3 linked regions of the Methanothermobacter marburgensis str. Marburg genome follow. The protein of the gene in region 2 binds, or shares a complex with, the protein of the main gene of each other region. Links are inferred from orthologs where the notes say so. Each region holds a gene or a part of one and is shown on either strand. Other genes may lie near its edges.

Evidence for each region. Proteins that work in one complex are often made in the same cells at the same time.
Region 1: MTBMA_RS02615 (region 2) and rpoB share a complex: the UniProt entries of both Methanocaldococcus jannaschii proteins name them as parts of the RNA polymerase complex. The link is inferred for Methanothermobacter marburgensis str. Marburg from one-to-one orthologs.
Region 3: MTBMA_RS02615 (region 2) and MTBMA_RS07005 share a complex: the UniProt entries of both Methanocaldococcus jannaschii proteins name them as parts of the RNA polymerase complex. The link is inferred for Methanothermobacter marburgensis str. Marburg from one-to-one orthologs.

Annotation. Positions count from the first base shown.
Region 1 is NC_014408.1:1,319,177-1,322,118, forward strand. It holds rpoB (DNA-directed RNA polymerase subunit B), read left to right. Parts: upstream 1-536; coding sequence 537-2,348; downstream 2,349-2,942. Other genes in the region: MTBMA_RS07010 (DNA-directed RNA polymerase subunit B''), read left to right, coding at 1-513; rpoA1 (DNA-directed RNA polymerase subunit A'), read left to right, coding at 2,387-2,942. UniProt on the Methanocaldococcus jannaschii protein: DNA-dependent RNA polymerase (RNAP) catalyzes the transcription of DNA into RNA using the four ribonucleoside triphosphates as substrates. The Rpo2 subunit (Rpo2N and Rpo2C in this organism) is implicated in DNA promoter recognition and in nucleotide binding.
Region 2 is NC_014408.1:484,585-489,057, reverse strand. The notes cover bases 935-3,713. They hold MTBMA_RS02615 (DNA-directed RNA polymerase subunit N), read right to left. Parts: upstream 2,519-3,713; coding sequence 2,351-2,518; downstream 935-2,350. Other genes in these bases: MTBMA_RS02600 (50S ribosomal protein L18e), read right to left, coding at 3,430-3,713; MTBMA_RS02605 (50S ribosomal protein L13), read right to left, coding at 2,996-3,418; MTBMA_RS02610 (30S ribosomal protein S9), read right to left, coding at 2,578-2,979; MTBMA_RS02625 (DNA-directed RNA polymerase subunit K), read right to left, coding at 1,997-2,176; eno (phosphopyruvate hydratase), read right to left, coding at 935-1,945. Also shown: amrB (AmmeMemoRadiSam system protein B), read right to left, coding at 1-64; rpsB (30S ribosomal protein S2), read right to left, coding at 74-670; more of eno, read right to left, coding at 695-934; more of MTBMA_RS02600, read right to left, coding at 3,714-3,795; MTBMA_RS02595 (DNA-directed RNA polymerase subunit D), read right to left, coding at 3,799-4,473. UniProt on the Methanocaldococcus jannaschii protein: DNA-dependent RNA polymerase (RNAP) catalyzes the transcription of DNA into RNA using the four ribonucleoside triphosphates as substrates.
Region 3 is NC_014408.1:1,316,596-1,319,467, forward strand. It holds MTBMA_RS07005 (DNA-directed RNA polymerase subunit H), read left to right. Parts: upstream 1-1,255; coding sequence 1,256-1,489; downstream 1,490-2,872. Other genes in the region: MTBMA_RS06975 (phosphoglycerate kinase), read left to right, coding at 1-566; MTBMA_RS07010 (DNA-directed RNA polymerase subunit B''), read left to right, coding at 1,550-2,872. UniProt on the Methanocaldococcus jannaschii protein: DNA-dependent RNA polymerase (RNAP) catalyzes the transcription of DNA into RNA using the four ribonucleoside triphosphates as substrates.

The sequences.
Region 1 (2,942 bases), 830 kb from region 2 along the record:
TCCGGTGAGCGAAAGCCCCACGATAAGGACCACTACACCAACAAAAGGCTCAGGGTTTCAGGTGACCTGATGGAGGACCTCCTGAGGGTGGCCTTCACAAGTCTCAGCAGGGACATGAGCTACCAGCTTGAGAGGAGCCTTGCAAGGGGTAAGGAGCCCTCAGTCAAGCAGGCTGTGAGGTCAGACGTCCTCACAGAGAACCTCAAGCACGCCATCGCGACAGGTAACTGGGTTGGTGGAAGGGCAGGTGTGAGTCAGCTCCTGGACAGGACAAGTTACATGGGTACACTATCCCACATGAGAAGGGTTGTCTCCCCCCTCAGCAGGAGCCAGCCACACTTTGAGGCAAGGGACCTTCACCCGACACAGTTCGGTAAGATCTGCCCCAACGAGACCCCTGAGGGTCCAAACTGTGGTCTTGTTAAGAACCTCGCCCTCCTTGCAAAGATATCCGAGGGTTCAGATGGCAGGGAGGTTGAGGAGGTAATCAAAAAAATGGGGGTTCTGAACTAATTTTTCCACCGGGAGGCTGTTAAGTGAGTAAAACCAAGATTTACATTAACGGGAAGCTTATAGGGACCTGTGAAAACCCTGAAGAATTTGTGCAGGAGATGAGGGAGAAGAGGAGATCCGGAGAGGTCTCCCCTGAGATGAACATAACCCATTACCCTGAAAACCATGAGATATACATATTCACAGACCCTGGAAGGGCCAGAAGACCCCTGATCATTGTGAAGGACGGAGAACCTCTTTTAAAGGAGGAGCACCTTGAAAAGCTTGAATCAGGGGAAATGGAATGGGATGACCTCATAAATGAGGGTATAATAGAGTATCTGGATGCAGAGGAAGAGGAAAACGCCTACATAGCAATGAGTCCAGAGGACCTCACAGATGAACACACCCACCTTGAGATAGACCCCTCCACCATGCTGGGGATATGTGCAGGTATCATTCCATTCGCAAACCACAACTCATCACCAAGGAACACCATGGAGGCAGGGATGACAAAGCAGGCCCTTGGTCTCTATGCATCCAACTATGACCTCAGGACAGATACGCGTGCACACCTCCTCCACCACCCCCAGGTCCCCATAGTGAAGACAAGGATAATAGATGTGACCGGCTACGATGAGAGGCCATCAGGCCAGAACTTCGTTGTGGCCGTAATGTCCTATGAGGGCTACAACATGGAGGACGCGCTGATACTCAACAAGGCATCCCTTGAGAGGGGACTTGCAAGGTCATCATTCTTCAGATCCTACGAAGCCGCAGAGCGAAGATACCCCGGTGGTCAGGAGGACCGCTTCGAGATACCTGAGAAGGGGGTCAGGGGCTACAGGTCAGAGAGCGACTACAGGCACCTTGACGAGGACGGTATAATAAACCCTGAGGCAGTTGTATCATCAGGTGACGTCCTCATAGGTAAAACATCACCACCAAGGTTCCTGGAGGAAATCGATGAATTTGGAACAGTGGCGGAGCGTAGAAGAGAAACCTCAGTAACAGTGCGGCACGGGGAGAAGGGTATAGTTGACGCTGTTCTCCTAACAGAAACCGTTGAGGGCAGCAGACTCGCCAAGATAAGGGTGCGGGAACAGAGACAGCCAGAGCTCGGTGACAAATTCGCATCAAGGCACGGTCAGAAGGGTGTTGTGGGCCTCATAGTATCACAGGAGGACATGCCCTTCACAGAGGACGGTGTTGTGCCCGACCTCATAGTAAACCCCCACGCCATACCATCAAGGATGTCGGTTGGGCAGGTCCTTGAGATGCTTGCAGGTAAGGCCGCATGCATGGAGGGCCGCCGGGTGGACGGAACACCATTCACCGGAGAGGACGAGAGGGACATAAAGAAGGCCCTCAGGGCCAATGGATTTGAAAGTGCGGGTGTGGAATCACTCTACAACGGAATAACCGGTGAAAGGATAGAAGCTGAGATATTCATAGGAGTGGCCTATTACCAGAAACTCCACCACATGACAACAGACAAGGTATACGCAAGATCAAGGGGTCCTGTGCAGGTCCTCACAAGACAGCCAACCGAGGGAAGGGCCAGGGAAGGAGGTCTCAGATTCGGTGAAATGGAAAGAGACTGTCTGATTGCCCATGGAGCAGCGCTCGCACTGAAGGAAAGGCTTCTTGATGAATCAGATAAATACGAGGCACTGGTATGTACCGAGTGCGGTATGATAGCAATATACGACAAGATAAGGGATAAGAAGTACTGTCCAATATGTGAGGACTCAGAGTCATTCCCTGTGGAGATATCATACGCCTTCAAATTACTCCTTGATGAACTTAAGAGTCTATGCATCTTCCCGAAACTCATACTGGAAGATAAGGCATGATTACGGATTTGAGGGAATAAATCAAAGGAGAGAATACCTTGAGAGGAATTTTAAAGAAAATTTCCCGGATAAATTTTGGTCTCATGTCCCCTGAGGATATAAGGAAGATGTCCGTTACCCAGGTGGTGACACCGGACACCTATGATGAGGACGGGTACCCCATCGAGAACGGGCTCATGGACCCGAGGCTTGGTGTCATAGACCCGAGCCTCAGGTGCAGGACATGCGGGGCCAAGGGCGGTGAGTGCCCCGGACACTTTGGAAGCATAAACCTTGCAAGACCCGTTATACACGTGGGATTCGCGGATACAATACACAAGATCCTCAGGTCAATCTGCTGGAAATGCGGCAGGGTCCTGCTCACAGAGGTGGAGATTGAAGAGTACAGACAGCGGATACTCGAGGCGATGGAGAAGGAGGAGAGCCTCACACCCATAATAAAGGAGATATACGCAGAGGCCAGACGTGAGGAGTGCCCCCATTGTGAAGAGGAACAAGGCGATATAAAACTCGATAAACCAGTCTCCATTGTTGAAAATGACTATAAACTTAAAAGCGGAGACATAAAAAAACTGCTAGAAGAAATAAACAAAA
Region 2 (4,473 bases):
GTCTTCTGAGCGCTGCAGGGTCCCGCTCATAGAAAGCTCCCGCCACTGCAGGTCTTCTTTTCATAGAACCACTCTAAATTTTCAGTTCAAATTCAGTGGGAGGCACATCCAGGTCCTCATCCTCCTTGAGCACACCCTTCTCCCTGAGCAGCTGCCTTGCCAGGAGCCAGTAAACAAGGGCTATGGCCTTACGACCCTTGTTGTTGACGGGTATTGCAATGTCAACATTTCCAAGGAGGTTCTCTGTGTCGCAGAGTGCCACAACAGGCAGGCCTATCTGTTTGGCCTCGACTATTGCTTGTGAATCTGATCTTGGATCAGTGGCAACCAGCACCTGTGGTTCAATGAACTTTGCATAGTTGGGGTTTGTCAGTGTCCCGGGGATGAACCTGCCCGGTATTGTCCTTGCACCTGTCACCTCACCGAATTTCCTGACAGGTTCCTGTCCATACTGCCTCGTTGATACGGCCAGTATATCGTCTGGTTCATACTTTGCAAGGAACTTTGAGGCCGCTATTATCCTGTCATTTGTTTTCCTTATATCAAGGACGTAGAGTCCATCTGATCTTACACGGTAGATGTATTTCTCCATATCAGCTGTCTTCTGCTGTGTTCCAATGTGCAGTCCTGCTGCAAGGTATTTGTCTAGTGGTATCAGTAGTTCTGACAATATATCACCTCAGTAAGTTTGACGTTAAAATGGCAGTTCAGCCATGGTGGAATATGGAATCTCTTCCTGTATGCGTATGAGTTCATTCAGTTTGGCTATCCTCTCGCCGCCTATGGCACCTGTCTTGATGAATGGTGCACCGAATGCCACTGCAAGGTGGGCTATTGTATCATCTGTTGTCTCACCTGACCTGTGGGAGACCACAGGGGTGTAACGGTTCTCACGGGCAAGTTTGACTGTCAGGTAGGTGTCTGTGAGTGTACCTATCTGGTTTGGTTTAATGATTATTGCATTGGCGGCACCCATCTCTATGCCCTCTCTGAGTATCTCCCTGTTGGTTACGAAGATATCGTCACCGCAGATTATGCAGCGGTCCCCCACAAGTGATGTGAGTTCCGCGAAGCCCTCGAAGTCGCCCTCATGGAATGGGTCCTCAACATAGTACATGTCGTAGGTCTCGATGATCTCCCTTACAAACTCTATCTGTTCACCGGTGTCCTTCTGGACCTTCTCCTGTTTGTAGACGTACTTTTCAAGTTCAGGGTCCCAGAATTCACTTGCTGCAAGGTCCAGTGATGGCCTGACCTCAACGCCGAGTTCATCTGTGACCTCCTCACAAGCGGTTACCTGGATCTCAAGGGCATCATGGTTTGATAGGCTTGGCACCCATCCTCCCTCATCACCCTTACCCCCTGTGAAGGAGGGGTCCTTTTTCTGTATTAGTTCCCTTATCTTCTTGTGGACTGCTGCATTTGCAAAAACTGCCTCTGTTATGTCCTCTGCACCCACAGGCACCACAAGGAACTCCTGTATATCAGGTGCGTTCTCTCCGGCATGGGCTCCGCCGTTTATCATGTTGCCCAGAGGGTATGGTATGGCGGTTGCAAGGTTGCCGCCAAGGAACCTGTAGAGTGGCATGTTGTATGATGACGCAGCCGCCCTGGCGGTTGCCATTGAGACAGCCACCACAGTGTTTCCACCAAGTGATGAAAGGTTCTCGGTTCCATCAATCTCCTTTAAAACGAGGTCTATGTCCTGCAGGTCAACGGCATCCATTCCTATGAGTTCTGATGAGATTATATCCTCAACCTCTGTTATGATCTCATCAACCCCACCTGATGGGAAGGCGGTGACCTCCCTAGAACCTGTACTTGCACCGCTGGGGGCTGCTGCCCTTCCAAAGCCGTTCCAGGTTATAACATCAACCTCAACCGTTGGGTTTCCCCTGCTATCAAGAATTTTTCTTACTCTAACATCTTCAATTATACTTTCCACAAAAACACCTCACAATAAACTCTACATGGAAAAATAGTGGTTTATTAGAGTTTATTTGTCTCTTCTAACATCCAGTGGCATTACCTTCTTTTCAAGTTCCTTCCTGGCTATATCAACAGGGTCCAGTGACTCCTGAATATCAACCTGGGGCCTTGCACCCATTGATATCTGGAGTGCCCTGGCACCTATTAACCTAGCCCTTTCAAAACGTGTGAGTTTTTTTGACGCCATTTCATTGCCTCCAAGAAAAACTTAAAATAGAGGTTCTTGGATTGTTTTGATGGGACCGCCGAGATTTGAACTCGGGTCTCCAGCGTTCCGGTGCTGACCATCCCCGTTCCAGTTGAAAAGCACTGAAACTTCTTCAATGGCTGGGAGGATGGACCAAGCTACCCTACGGTCCCCTTACCATGTCTCAACATGTGAAATTAACATTCGTCTGCAGCAGTACCTCTTAAGACCCAGGTCATCAAGGACATCCTTTGGGTCCTCTCCATCAGCCACTCTTTTCTGATACTCATTGAAATAGGCTGATACCGGTTTTCCGCAGCTTAAACATCTTACTGGAATCATACTGAATCATTCTACTCTTTAATTTTATAAAATAAAAATATATAAAGTTATCGCTTGATCTACCTGTAACTCTTCTGTCTCCTTGCACGGGCGCCGCGTCCACCGTACTTCTTGGGCTCTGAACGCCTGGGGTCCCCTACAAGCATTGTCCTGTCGTACCTGACAAACTTCTCCTTGAGGTCCATGTCCTGTGTCCATTCCACGAGGCCCCTTGCTATGACCATCCTTGCAGCCTCTGCCTGACCTACGATTCCGCCTCCGACGACCTTGATGTTTATGTCCACATCATTAACGATGTCACCGGCCAGCTGCAGTGGTTCCATGATCTTGAGCCTTGCAAGTTCAGGGGTGTAGAGTTCCACAGGCACCTTATTGATCCTCACTCTACCCTTACCTTCGCTGATGGTTCCCCTTGCAATGGCGGTTTTCCTTTTGCCGCTTGTGTGAATAACCTTCCTCATGATTACACTCCCTAAGTTAGAATTTAGCGCCCAGAAGTTCTGAGATCTCTCCAAGCTCCATTCCCTTCTTTATGTTACCTGCCCTTGCCTCAGGTATTTCAACCATTTCTTCGTCCTTGAATTCCCTTGGAACGCCAACATATGCCTTCAGTCCCTTGAAGGCCTCTCTGCCCCTTGATTTCCTGTAGGGGAGCATTCCCCTCACGGTTCTTCTGAATATGTCATCGGGTCTTCTCGGGTACTTTGGACCCATTCTGCGGGGGTTTGATATGCTGGCCCTGTCAATCCTCTGCTTGTACTTGCTGTATGCCCACTGCTTTGAGCCTGTGATTATGATTTTCTCAGCATTGAGGACAACCACTTCCTCCCCTTCCAGGAGTTTCTGGCTGACCACGCTTGCCAGTCTTCCAAGGATATGTCCTTCTCCATTGATGATCATGAGCAACACCTTTATTCGATTATCCTGATGTTCTTTATGGCTGGATTCTCTTCAACGATCTTTCCGAGTGTCAGGCACTCTCCACCAGCGCCCTCTATCTTATCCCTGGCTGTCTGTGAAAACGATAGGGCGACAACCTGAACCTTATGGTCGAGGCTCCCGCTTCCAAGGACCTTTCCAGGTACAACGACGGTTTCATTTTCATCTGTGTACCTGTTTATCTTGGAAATGTTAACCGCGGCCCTGTTCCTTGTGGGTCTTTCAAGCCTCCTTGCAACGTCCTTCCAGATCGCCGCGCCCTCCTGGGATGATTTCTTTCTGAGGTTGCGTATGAGTTTTATGAGATTGGGATTTGTCTTGGTAATCTTCCTAGCCATGGCTTAGCCTCCTTCACAAAATGTTATTACCCTTTCAGCCTTGTCTCTGAGGATGTCACATGCCTTAAGAAGGACATCCTGAGGGTCAACTGATCCGTCGGTCTCTATCCTGAATATGAACTTGCCTTCCTCATATCCCACAATTATGGCCCCTTTATCACATGCCCTCACACAGCTCTTGCACATTGAACAGTTTTCAACGTCAAGTACCTCAGGTTTCCCTGATTCATCCCCAAGGACTCCCCTTGGACATGCATCCACACATTCCAGGCACTCATCGCATTCCTCTGTGAATGTTATCATGGGGTAGTACTTGTATGCGCATGCTGTTGTGGGCTCCCATTTGGCATGATCCCTTCCCACGCCGAGCTGTGCAACAGCCTCCAGTTCAACCTCATCCTCATCCCCAAGCTTCACCAGGGGGATATCGGGATATACTGGTTCAACTGCAGGTGTTTCTGATAGAAGATCCCGGGAGTAGACGACACCGGGACCCTTCTTTTTGAGTGTGAATGATACACTGCATTCGGAGCAGTATTCCTCACAGTCACACTCCTCAGGCATTTTCAGGCCCTCAATGAATTCAGGGTCAGCTTTGAGGGGTACCAGTCCAAGCCTGTGGGCGAGTACCTCATCAAACATCCTGGCGTCGTTCCTGTACATGTTAACGTACTCGAT
Region 3 (2,872 bases), 830 kb from region 2 along the record:
AGAATGGCAGCGCAGACCTTGTACTCACAACGGGCCTTGTTGCCAACATATTCCTTGCAGGCTGTGGTGTTAAAATCGGAAAGGTGAACATGGAGTTCATCAAAAACAGGGGCTACTGTGACTTCATAAAGGTGGCGAAGAAGCTGAAAAAGAGGTTCCCTGAGAAAATACTGGTTCCCATTGATGTTGCAATCAGCCAGGATGGAAAAAGGGTGGATGTGCCTGTGAAAAAGATACCCAACCATCCCATCCAGGATATAGGTATGGAGACAATAAAACTTTATGCTGAGAGGATACGTGAGGCCAGAACCCTGTTTGCAAATGGTCCTGCAGGTGTATTTGAAAACCCTGACTTCAGCATAGGGACCGAGGATATACTCAATGCCATCTCCTCATCTGAGAGTTTCTCAATAATAGGTGGGGGTCACCTTGCCGCTGCGGCTGCCAAAATGGGATTTGAGGATAAAATAGGTCACATAAGCAGTGGGGGTGGTGCCAGTATAAGTCTCCTCGCAGGTGAGGAGCTGCCTGCTGTGAGGGTACTTGAGGAGTCCGCACCCCACTAACCCCATATTGGGAGGTGCTGAACCTCCCCTCCATGGTGCCCGCAGAAATCAACCACAAACTATATAAATGAGTAGTTACTAACATTGGAAATGCCTCGGTAGCTCAGTCTGGTGGAGCGCGAGACTTGTAATCTCGTGGTCGCGGGTTCAATTCCCGTCCGGGGCTTCCTAAGGGGACCATAGGGTAGCTTGGTCGATCCTTTGGGCTTTGGGAGCCTGAGACCCCGGTTCAAATCCGGGTGGTCCCATCCAAAAAGCTTAAATATACATCACCCCCAATGATGTATATCAACCCGCCTTAGCTCAATTGGCAGAGCATCGGACTGTAGATCCGAGGGTTGCTGGTTCAAGTCCGGCAGGCGGGACTTCACCAACAGTGTGAAAGTTTTAAATACTAGAAAAATAGAACTCATAACATGTATGTCATACAGCAATAGTAAAGTATATAAGCAGGTAACGAGAGAACACAGTAATGCTCTCATTCTGAAGACCTGCCCTGGTGGTGTAGGGGCTATCATGCGGGCCTGTCGAGCCCGCGACTCGGGTTCAATTCCCGGCCAGGGCGTTCCTTCAGGGCCCGTAGCTCAGTCTGGCAGAGCGCTTGGCTTTTAACCAAGTGGTCGCGGGTTCAATTCCCGTCGGGCCCGCTATCTAATTTTACGGTGACTTTTTATCTGGAGGACTAAATTGTGAAGAGGGAAATCTTGAAACACCATCTGGTTCCGGAACACGTGGTTTTAAATGATTCTGAAGCAAAAAGGGTGCTGAAAGAACTGGATGCCCATCCAGAACAGCTTCCAAAAATAAAAACAACAGACCCTGTGGTGAAGGCCATAGGTGCTAAAAGGGGGGATATCGTGAAAATAATCCGTAAGAGTCCAACTGCCGAAGAATTCATTACATATAGGCTCGTGCAGGACTAATTTTTCGGGTAAAACCGTAAGCTCATAATTCAATCATCTAATTTGTTTTGGAGGAAGTCCATGAAAAAAAGTGCATGGGGATTGGTAGACGCGTTTTTTGATAAATACGACCTTGTGGACCACCACATACATTCCTACAATGACTTCGTGAGTAACCGTATACAGGAGATAATAGACACAAGCGAACCCATAGAACTGGAACAGGGAAAGTACCGTGTGGAGACAGGGAAGGTAAGCATAGAAAAACCCTTCATCAAGGAGGCGGACGGCTCAAAGAGCAAGATATACCCGACAGAGGCCAGGCTCAGAAATTTAACCTACTCGGCCCACATGAGCCTGGAGATGAGACTCATAAATGAGGGGGGTCCAGAAACAGAATTTGAAAAGGTCTACATCGGTGAACTGCCTGTTATGCTGAAATCAGAGATATGCCACCTGCATGGCCTCAGCAGAAATGAACTCATTGAAAAGGGCGAGGACCCTGCAGACCCCGGTGGCTACTTCATCGTCAACGGTTCAGAGAGATCAATCGTCACCATGGAGGAAATAGCCCCAAACAAGATAATACTTGAAAGGATAGGGGAAGAGGATGAAAACAGGGCCAGGGCAATAGTCACCTCTATAAGAAGTGGTTTCAGGGCCAGGATATCCCTTGAATACAGGAAGCCAAGGAAGAGCGGGGTGTTCCTCAGGATATCATTCCCCTACGTACCAGGAGAACTCCCGCTGGTGATACTGCTAAGGGCCCTTGGACTTGCAACTGACCAGGACATCATAACAAGCATATCAGATGACTTCAACTACCAGATGATCGCAGCCGACGACATACAGGTCTCACTGGACAAGCTGAACCTCAAAAAGGATGAAATGGAGAAACTTGACGAGGAGGAGAGAAGGGAGTACCTTGTAAGGAGCGCCATAAGATACATCGGTAACCGGGTCGCCAAGGGCATGACCGAGGACTACCGGATAAAAAGGGCTGAGGATGTCATAGACCGCTACCTTCTCCCCCACATAGGAACAGAACCAGATAAGAGGCTGGAGAAGGCAATATACCTGGCTGAGATGACCGAAATGCTCCTCCAGGTTATATCCGGTGAGCGAAAGCCCCACGATAAGGACCACTACACCAACAAAAGGCTCAGGGTTTCAGGTGACCTGATGGAGGACCTCCTGAGGGTGGCCTTCACAAGTCTCAGCAGGGACATGAGCTACCAGCTTGAGAGGAGCCTTGCAAGGGGTAAGGAGCCCTCAGTCAAGCAGGCTGTGAGGTCAGACGTCCTCACAGAGAACCTCAAGCACGCCATCGCGACAGGTAACTGGGTTGGTGGAAGGGCAGGTGTGAGTCAGCTCCTGGACAGGACAAGTTACATGGGTACACTA